Regions from separate parts of the Clostridium sp. Marseille-P299 genome, predicted to be linked through region 2. Evidence: predicted binding sites of a transcription regulator. Region 2 holds the regulator's gene; the other holds the start of a gene.
What was found. Region 2 encodes HrcA, which represses chaperone genes, less so after heat shock. Its sites were predicted from a motif close to TGTTAGCACTCNNNNNNNNNGAGTGCTAACA; they were not measured.

Region 1 (4,452 bases), 1.1 Mb from region 2:
TTAAATCCTTTTCATCATTTTCAGAAGTTTCTTCTTTAAAGCTTTCTGTAATATCTGCATCGATTCTTTGGAAGCGAACTTTTGGATTATCCTGTTCTAACTGAGTAATAAATGGCTGATCAATATTGTGTGTTAAGTATACAGCATCAATGTTAGCTTCCTTAAACATATTGATATATTGACTTTGTTGTTGCTCATTTGTTACATAATATACAACATCTTTTCTTTCTTCAGCATCTGTTTTGTCTGCAGATTCATCACTCTTAGCTTCTTCTACTTCTGCTGCTTTTGATTCCTCTGTGGAATCTTTATCACCTTTCGCTGCTTCTAAGTATTCAGGAAGAGTAACGAATTTCTTTTCTAAATTCTTAAAGATAATGAAATCTTTCATCTTCTCACGGAATTTTTCATCTTTTAAGCAACCAAATTTAATGAATGGGCTAATATCATCCCAGAATTTTTCGTAATTTTCACGTTCTACTTTAAACATTCCAGAAAGCTTGTCCGCAACTTTTTTCGTAATATAATCAGAGATTTTCTTTACGAAACCATCATTTTGTAACGCACTTCTTGAAACATTAAGTGGTAAATCAGGACAATCAATAACACCTTTTAATAACATTAAGAATTCAGGGATAACTTCTTTGATGTTATCTGCGATAAATACTTGATTGTTATATAATTTAATTGTTCCCTCAATACTATCATATTCTGTATTAATCTTAGGGAAGTATAAAATACCTTTTAAGTTAAATGGATAATCCATATTTAAATGGATCCAGAATAAAGGCTCTTTAAAATCATGGAATACTTTACGATAGAATTCCTTATATTCTTCCTCGCTACATTCATTTGGATGTTTTGCCCATAGTGGATTAGGATCATTTAATGGCTTTGGACCCTTCTTTTCAGCCTTAGCTTCTGTTGCAGTACCATCTTCTGCAACTTCTGCATCGATTACATCTTCATTTTTATCATCAACGATTTCTTCCTCTTTTTCTTCTTCTACTGGCGCATTTGCGTTAGTAAAGAAAATTGGAACTGGCATAAAGGAACAGTATTTTTCAATAACTTCCTTTGCACGATATTCATTAGAGAATTCATAGCTATCTTCATTTAAATAAAGAGTAATCTCAGTACCACGTTCTGTTCTATCACTTTCGGACATTTCAAACTCAGTACCTTCTTCAGATTCCCAATGAACCGCTTTTGCACCATCTTTATATGATAAAGAATCGATTGTAACCTTTCCAGCAACCATGAATGCGGAATAGAAACCTAAACCGAAGTGACCAATGATTTGATCTTCATTTGTTTTATCTTTATATTTATTTAAGAAGTCCTGAGCACCAGAAAAAGCGATCTGATTGATATACTCTTTCACTTCCTCAGCAGTCATGCCAATACCATTATCAATAAATGTTAAGGTTTTCTTTTCTGGATTTGCAATGACTTGAATTTTAAATTCATTGTCTTCTGGGATAGAATAGTCACCCATCATATCAAGTTTTTTTAACTTTGTGATTGCATCACAACCATTAGAGATTAACTCACGGAAAAAAATATCATGATCAGAATATAACCATTTTTTAATAATTGGGAAAATATTTTCAGAATTAATGGATAAACTTCCTCGTTCCATACTCATGCTAACCACTCCTTTTCATTTCATAGCTTGTTTTAAATACGATACATTTCTAATACTATTTGTATATGACTTTGAAAACTTCTTTTTTACGTTTTTCAATCTGTATATTACTATAATACGACCAAAATAAATTGTCAAGCAAAAATTAGCACTCATTACGAATGAGTGCTAATAACGTTAATGAAATATTATACAATTTTATATTATCTATGAATCATATGATACTTATATTATCCAAAGGAAGGACTATTTTATTCTTCGAAAAGTATTCCATGATGTTTTAAAAATTTCTTTGTCATTTCATCCCACTCTTTATCAAGTGTTTTATCCATTGTAAATATCTTGACTCCTGTACCCGTGATTATATCAAGGGAGCCATTATCATATTTCATATGCATATAAAGTCCTGTTACGTCACTAAAATTCATCGGTATTCCTGTACTTTGAATAAGCTTTTTCACATTCTCTTCTGATAACTGCAATACGATATGAAATGAACTTGGAGTTTTATTTCCTTTCACAATTTGAAAAGCAAATGGTCGAACCTTACTCCATTTAACTAAGCTTCTATCTTGTATTTGCTCAAGCTCATCACTTGAAAAATAACTTTTATTTAAGCGGCCCTGAATCTGAAATTTTGTAAATGTATGAATCTCTAACTCTGCAAGTAAGAAATTATCAAATACATTCTGTAATAGGAGCTTTGCCATAAAGTCCTTAATATCCGCTATGTGAAGTGCTATCATCTTATCCCTCCATATACTATTTAATTCAAAATATAAAACTTTAAATTAAATATGGCCTAATTCTTAAGCCTTACCCCTGTTTTTTATAAAGTCACGAGAAGTTATACGAAATATCTCGCTATGAATCCTAATACTAGTAAATGTACTGGATAAAAAGCATAGAATGCATATTTTACTTTTGGACCTCTTTCGCCATTATAAAACCATATAAATGGTAAAGCAAATATAGTAAGTATCGATAAACCACCAAATAAAAATCCAATCAGTAAAATATAAGCAATTGCCATTGCTTTCTTATTCCAGTGGAATATATAGAACACTAAAATCATTAGAATTCCTCTAACATCATAATCAGATTTTATTAATACAGAAAGTGCTCCTCCTATTACAATTGTGATTACAGCAAAGAAATTTAATATCCAAAATTGACCTTTATATTTTTTTGAAATGTAATCATAAATCGTAATAGTTAATAATCCTAGGAATAATGTGAAAAATACGTTTTGATAACTATAAAAAGTTTTCATAAATGCCGCATCCCACAATGCATAATCAAAAGGTATCTCTGATATTAAAGCAAAAATTCCCAAACGCAATAAATATTTCTTAACATTGCTTGTATGAAAGTAACCCTCTACTATTAAAAAACAAAATATTGGAAACGCTATTCTACCAATTCCTCTACCAATCAAATATATTGGCCAATCTCTAACAAATATAGCTGTTGCATGATCAATTAACATTGCGATACAAGCAATTAACTTTAGCGTAAATGAATTCATCTTATACTCCTTTTTTATATAATTCTAAATAGGATTCTATTAAAACATAATGTCTTATACTTATGTTTTATTTTTATGGTTTATATTTTATTTTTGACTACTGTTTTTCCACCAATAACCTTATTAACTATGCCCTTTAATGACTATAAATTTTTGGATTTTTAGATACATTTTTAATCAGAAAGTTTTTTTTGACTTATAAAAACAGCAATAGACCTCGGACTTAAATCAATATACTGTTTTTGAACCAAATTTCTTACTTTTGGAATTTTCACTTTTTGGGCTATTCCTTCATTTGATTTAGCTACTTCTTGCCTCTCTTTTGAAGTCATTTGCTCTTCCTCATTCAAAAAATCCATTTCTTTGCTCTTATCCGTAGCTAATAAAAGTTTCCACTCAAATCCTCTTGGCAAATCTGGCAAATCAAATCGATGCTCTTCCCAATGCATATTAAACGCAAAATAAAAAGAATCATCCACTGTATCCTCATCTAGCTTAGCATATTTTCCATAAAGAAAGATACCCAATGTTCTACTATAGTTAAAGTACTCTGGCCTCCATGCCTTTACTCCATGAAAGGATATATCTGGATATCCACAAGCAAAATAATCCATTCCTAAAAATGCTTTTTCATTCCTCAGTATCTTATGCCTTTTCCGTAGAGAAATCAATTCTTTTGTAAAAGTAAATAAGCTATCCTTATTCCTTTTATCTTTCCAATTTAACCAAGATGTGGAATTATCTATACAATAAGCATTATTATTCCCTTTTTGAGAATTTCCAAATTCATCACCTGCATATAGCATAGGCGTACCTTGGGATAGAATTAAAACAACTAACGCATTCTTTCGCATACGAGTCCGAAGATCAATAATCTTTTTCTTTCTTGTCTGGCCTTCCACACCACAATTCCAACTATAATTATAATCAGTACCATCCCTGTTATTCTCACCACTGTCTTCATTATGCTTTACATCATAAGAATATAAGTCCATCAGGGTAAATCCATTGTGCTCAGTTACATAATGAATACATCCCTTTTTCTCATGACTACAACGAAAGTGCTCCGCAAATGTAGCTAATTGATCTTCATCTCCTTTTAGAAATCTTCTGATATCAACTAAAAAGCGGTCATTATAATCAGCCAACACTTTATACTCAGGAGCTATTTCCTTCTCATATATCATATCAGTCGTAAAAGAATGACTGATTAGTTTAGTTCTTGCAAGATACGGGTCACTTGCTATTGATAGTTCTATTCCTATTTCATTTGTAA
Region 2 (4,452 bases):
CCAACTAATAATACTTTGCTAAGTTCAGAAGCTGTTAAACCAGCATCTTTTAATGCATTTTGAACTGGAATTGCAGTTCTTTCAACTAAGTCATGAGTTAATTCATCGAATTTAGCACGAGTTAAGTTAAGGTCAAAGTGTTTTGGACCTTCAGCTGTAGCTGTGATAAATGGAAGGTTAACGTTAGTTGTTGTAGAAGCAGATAATTCTTTCTTAGCTTTTTCTGCTGCTTCTTTTAATCTTTGAAGAGCCATCTTATCTGTAGATAAGTCAACACCTTCTGTTTTCTTAAATTCATCAATAAAGTAACGAGTGATTCTTTCATCGAAATCATCACCACCAAGTCTATTATCACCAGATGTAGCTAATACTTCGATAACACCATCACCGATTTCGATAATGGAAACGTCGAATGTACCACCACCTAAGTCATAAACCATGATTTTTTGTTCATGTTCATTATCAAGACCATAAGCTAAAGCTGCTGCTGTTGGCTCGTTGATAATTCTCTTAACATCAAGACCAGCGATCTTACCAGCATCTTTTGTTGCCTGTCTTTGAGCATCGTTAAAGTAAGCAGGTACTGTAATAACAGCTTCTGTTACCTTTTCTCCAAGATAGCTTTCTGCGTCAGCTTTTAATTTTTGAAGAATCATTGCAGAAATTTCTTGTGGAGAGTATTTCTTATCATCAATGCTTACTTTATAATCTGTACCCATATGTCTTTTAATGGATGAGATTGTCTTGTCAGCGTTTGTTACTGCCTGACGTTTTGCTGGTTCACCAACGATTCTTTCTCCTGTTTTAGTAAAAGCAACTACGGATGGAGTTGTTCTAGCGCCTTCTGTGTTTGCGATTACGACTGGTTTTCCACCTTCCATAACGGCAACACATGAGTTAGTTGTACCTAAATCAATACCAATTATTTTTCCCATGTTTTTGTCCTCCTATTTATATTATAACAATTAATCAAAAAATTAATTAAAACCTAATCTTTTGGTATAAACTTATTTAATTCACTACTTTTACCATGCTATGTCTTACAACAGAGTCACGGTACATATAGCCTTTTAAGAATTCTTCAGCTATAATATTTTCACCTAATTCTTCATCTTCTGTATGCATTACTGCATTATGGAAATTAGGATCAAATTCTTTTCCTACTGCTTCAATGGTTTTTACACCCGCAGCTTCTAGGACGTCAAGTAATTGTTTGTATATTTTCTCAATTCCTTGAACAAAAGCGCTTGATTTTTCTTCTTCAGTAACAACGCTTAGTCCTCTTTCAAAATTATCAACAACTGGCAAAATCTTTTCGATAATGTCTTTTGCTCCAACTTCAAACATCTGAGATTTTTCTTTTTCAGAACGTTTTCTAAAGTTATCAAACTCAGCCATAGTACGGATCAAACGGTCGTTTAATTCTTCGATTTTTTCATCCTTTTTATCTTTCTTATCTTTTTTCTTGAAAAAGGATTTTTTATCTTTACCGTTTTCTTCATCTGTGCTTTCTTCTACTTCTTCTGTAGCTTCTTCAGTAACTTCTTCAGTTGTTTCAGAAGTATCATCGCTATTATTTGTACTGTCAGCGATATCTTTTTCTATCATATCTTCCAGTTCATCTTTTTCTAACTCGTTAAAATCTATTGTATCTGACAACTATCTTCACCATTCCTTCCCATCGTAACTACATCTTATTTTTTATCACCTTTAAAAATGTCATCCAATTGGCTCATAAGACTTTGTAAGGTGCTAACAACTTTTTCATAATCCATTCGTTTTGGACCAATAATACCAATTTTTCCATAAACGCCTTCTTCGATTTGGTAAGTAGCTGTAACTACTGCGCAATCTTTCATGGATTCTACTGGTGTTTCATTCCCAATATATACTTGGATGCCTCGGTTTTCACCGTTTTCTGCTTCGCTACTCATGAGATTCGTAAGTTGCTTTTTCTCTTCTATTGTATAAAGCAGCTCGCTGGCTTTTTCTGTATCACTTAATTCAGGATACTTAAGAATATTGGTTGCTCCACTTGTGAAGATTTGTACATCTTCTTCTTCACTAATTGCTTGTGCAACCGCATCGAGTATGTCACTAACAACATTAGTATACCCAGCAGTCTGTGCTTTCATTTTCTGAATTAAGGATAAATTAATCTCCGATAAATCTAAGCCTTGTAAAAATGTGTTCAGCACAATATTAAGTTTTAAAACAATTTCTTTTTCAAGTGGTTCATCCACTGAAATTATTTTATTCTTAACAATATTACCTTCTAAAACAATTACTGCTAGAATCTGTGTACTATCTACATCAGTGATTTGTATGAACTTAACTTTACGGCTACGATACTGTGGTGCAGTAATCATTGTCGTATAATTTGTATTAACTGCTAAAAGCTTTGCTACTTGTTTTAAAAGTGTTTCCATCTTATCTGCTTTTTCAAGTAACATGCCTCGCATCTCTTCTACCTCTGTTGTCTTTTCCGCCATCAGCATATCGACATAGAATCGATATCCCTTATCCGATGGAATTCTTCCAGCAGATGTATGAGGTTGCACTATATATCCAAATTCCTCTAAATCAGCCATTTCATTTCGAATTGTTGCAGAACTTAAATTTAAGTCCGTATCCTTCGAAATAGTTCTTGAACCAACTGGTTCCCCTGTTTCTAGGTAATTGCGAATAATAGCTTGTAAAATTTTTATCTTCCTATCATCTAATTCCATCATACCCTCTTTCTCAGATGATTCATCTGTACTATGAAATGTTTGAGCTAACATATGATGTTGATGTTGTTAGCACTCATTCGATTAGAGTGCTAATATCTTTAAACATAAGATATCACTATCAAATTATTTTGTCAATATGTATTATGGATTTTTTTTAATTTTTTTATTAAAACATATAATTAACACACTTAACCATTTAACCCAAATTATAAACATAGAATTAATAGAATGATATTCATATATTTAACAACTAAAAAAAGTGACTGATGTGATAACTGACACACCAGCCATTATTCATGCAATAATAAAAATGATAATTGGAATAACAAAAAATCTTCTTAATATTAGCTCCTGCAAAATCTGTCTTTAATTTAGCTGTTGCTAATTTTACGAATCAAAACAATAATTTACATTATTTTACCAATCCCATAAACAAATGTCAATAATTGCGATTTCTAATACATAATAATATAAGTAATAGCAATTATGGCTACTCCAAGTCCTGCCCAAAGATCTGATGCATATTGCTATGGCGTTGCAGCGAATTCATCCCTTCCTCAATAAAGTCCCATGTATCTTGATATGAACCCACAACTGCAAGGTTTTCACTGGATATAAAATCAATAAACTCTTCACAACACCCTTCGTATCGATCCGCAAAGGCATCTGACATCTCTTCTTTTTCCTCATCGCTAAAATCTTTAAGCTCATCAAAAAGCACATGCTCTAAATTACAAGAATTAAAATAAATACGATACGGTATCTTTTTTACCTTTCCTGTATTTCTTAATTTAAATAAAATATCTGCTTTTCTATGGTTTCGTTCTAGGGTCGAAGAAACCGAAGGGGCCACCACACGGTCTTCATAATAGGTAATCTCAGGAACTTTCGCCTTTGTCACCTTATCATCGGAGATAAATACACCATCGGTATCTGTAATATGAATGATTTTAAGAAAATCCGAAGTTTTATAACGATATCGTTCCTTCACAGTGTCCAGAACTTTATTAATCTTTAGTAATATCTTGTCCACGCTTACGTAATCATGAAGAGTAATATCACCATGAACGATGAAAAACTGCACTTCCTCATTTACAAAAAACTCTTTCATAATGGTCCCAAGCGCTGCTTCTTCACTCATCCCCTCTACAATAAAGACAATAACCTTCTTCTCATTTTTTATCATATCTCATGCTCCTACCTGCCTTACGGAATGCTCTGGCAATCTTTAAGCTATCTGTTTGCGCATAAATTTCCTCATTATGACCACCAAGGGTAATGCCTCTCAGATAAACGTCACGAAGGTTATTGGAACTTTTAATGTTCTTCATATGAATATAACGATTCACTGGATTCACCGTTGAAAACATGATGCTCTCCTTATCAAGCATTTCAAGGGCTCTTAAATTATGGGAAGTAAAAATCAACTGTCCCCTAGCACTTTTCTTAAAAATATCAAGAAGCTCACCAAGCATGTACTCAAACACTCCAGCATCCAACTCATCAATGACAAGGCAGATGGAGGCATCTGAAAAGGCTTGTATTAATGCATTTAAAATAGAAATAATTTTTATAATTCCCTCGGATTCCATACGAATTGGAATCTTAACGCCTCCCCTGACGGATAGTAGTTCGATTTTTACTCCTTCTCTACCGTTATCAAGCATCTGCATACCATACTCTTTTACTTCCATCTGCAATCCTGGAATGATCGTGCAAA

Region 1: the regulator HrcA is predicted to act here: its motif matches at 1,792-1,822, upstream of htpG (molecular chaperone HtpG).

The regions. Positions count from the first base shown of each region.
Region 1 covers NZ_FJVE01000007.1:264,205-268,656, reverse strand. Annotated here, with positions in the region: gene htpG (molecular chaperone HtpG) at 1-1,648, opposite strand, end outside; gene BN4220_RS09395 (DUF5721 family protein) at 1,900-2,394, opposite strand; gene BN4220_RS09390 (TraX family protein) at 2,496-3,176, opposite strand; gene BN4220_RS09385 (hypothetical protein) at 3,350-4,452, opposite strand, start outside.
Region 2 covers NZ_FJVE01000007.1:1,369,167-1,373,618, reverse strand. Annotated here, with positions in the region: gene dnaK (molecular chaperone DnaK) at 1-935, opposite strand, end outside; gene grpE (nucleotide exchange factor GrpE) at 1,012-1,659, opposite strand; gene hrcA (heat-inducible transcriptional repressor HrcA) at 1,695-2,729, opposite strand; gene BN4220_RS13895 (hypothetical protein) at 3,223-3,918, opposite strand; gene BN4220_RS13890 (AAA family ATPase) at 3,905-4,452, opposite strand, start outside.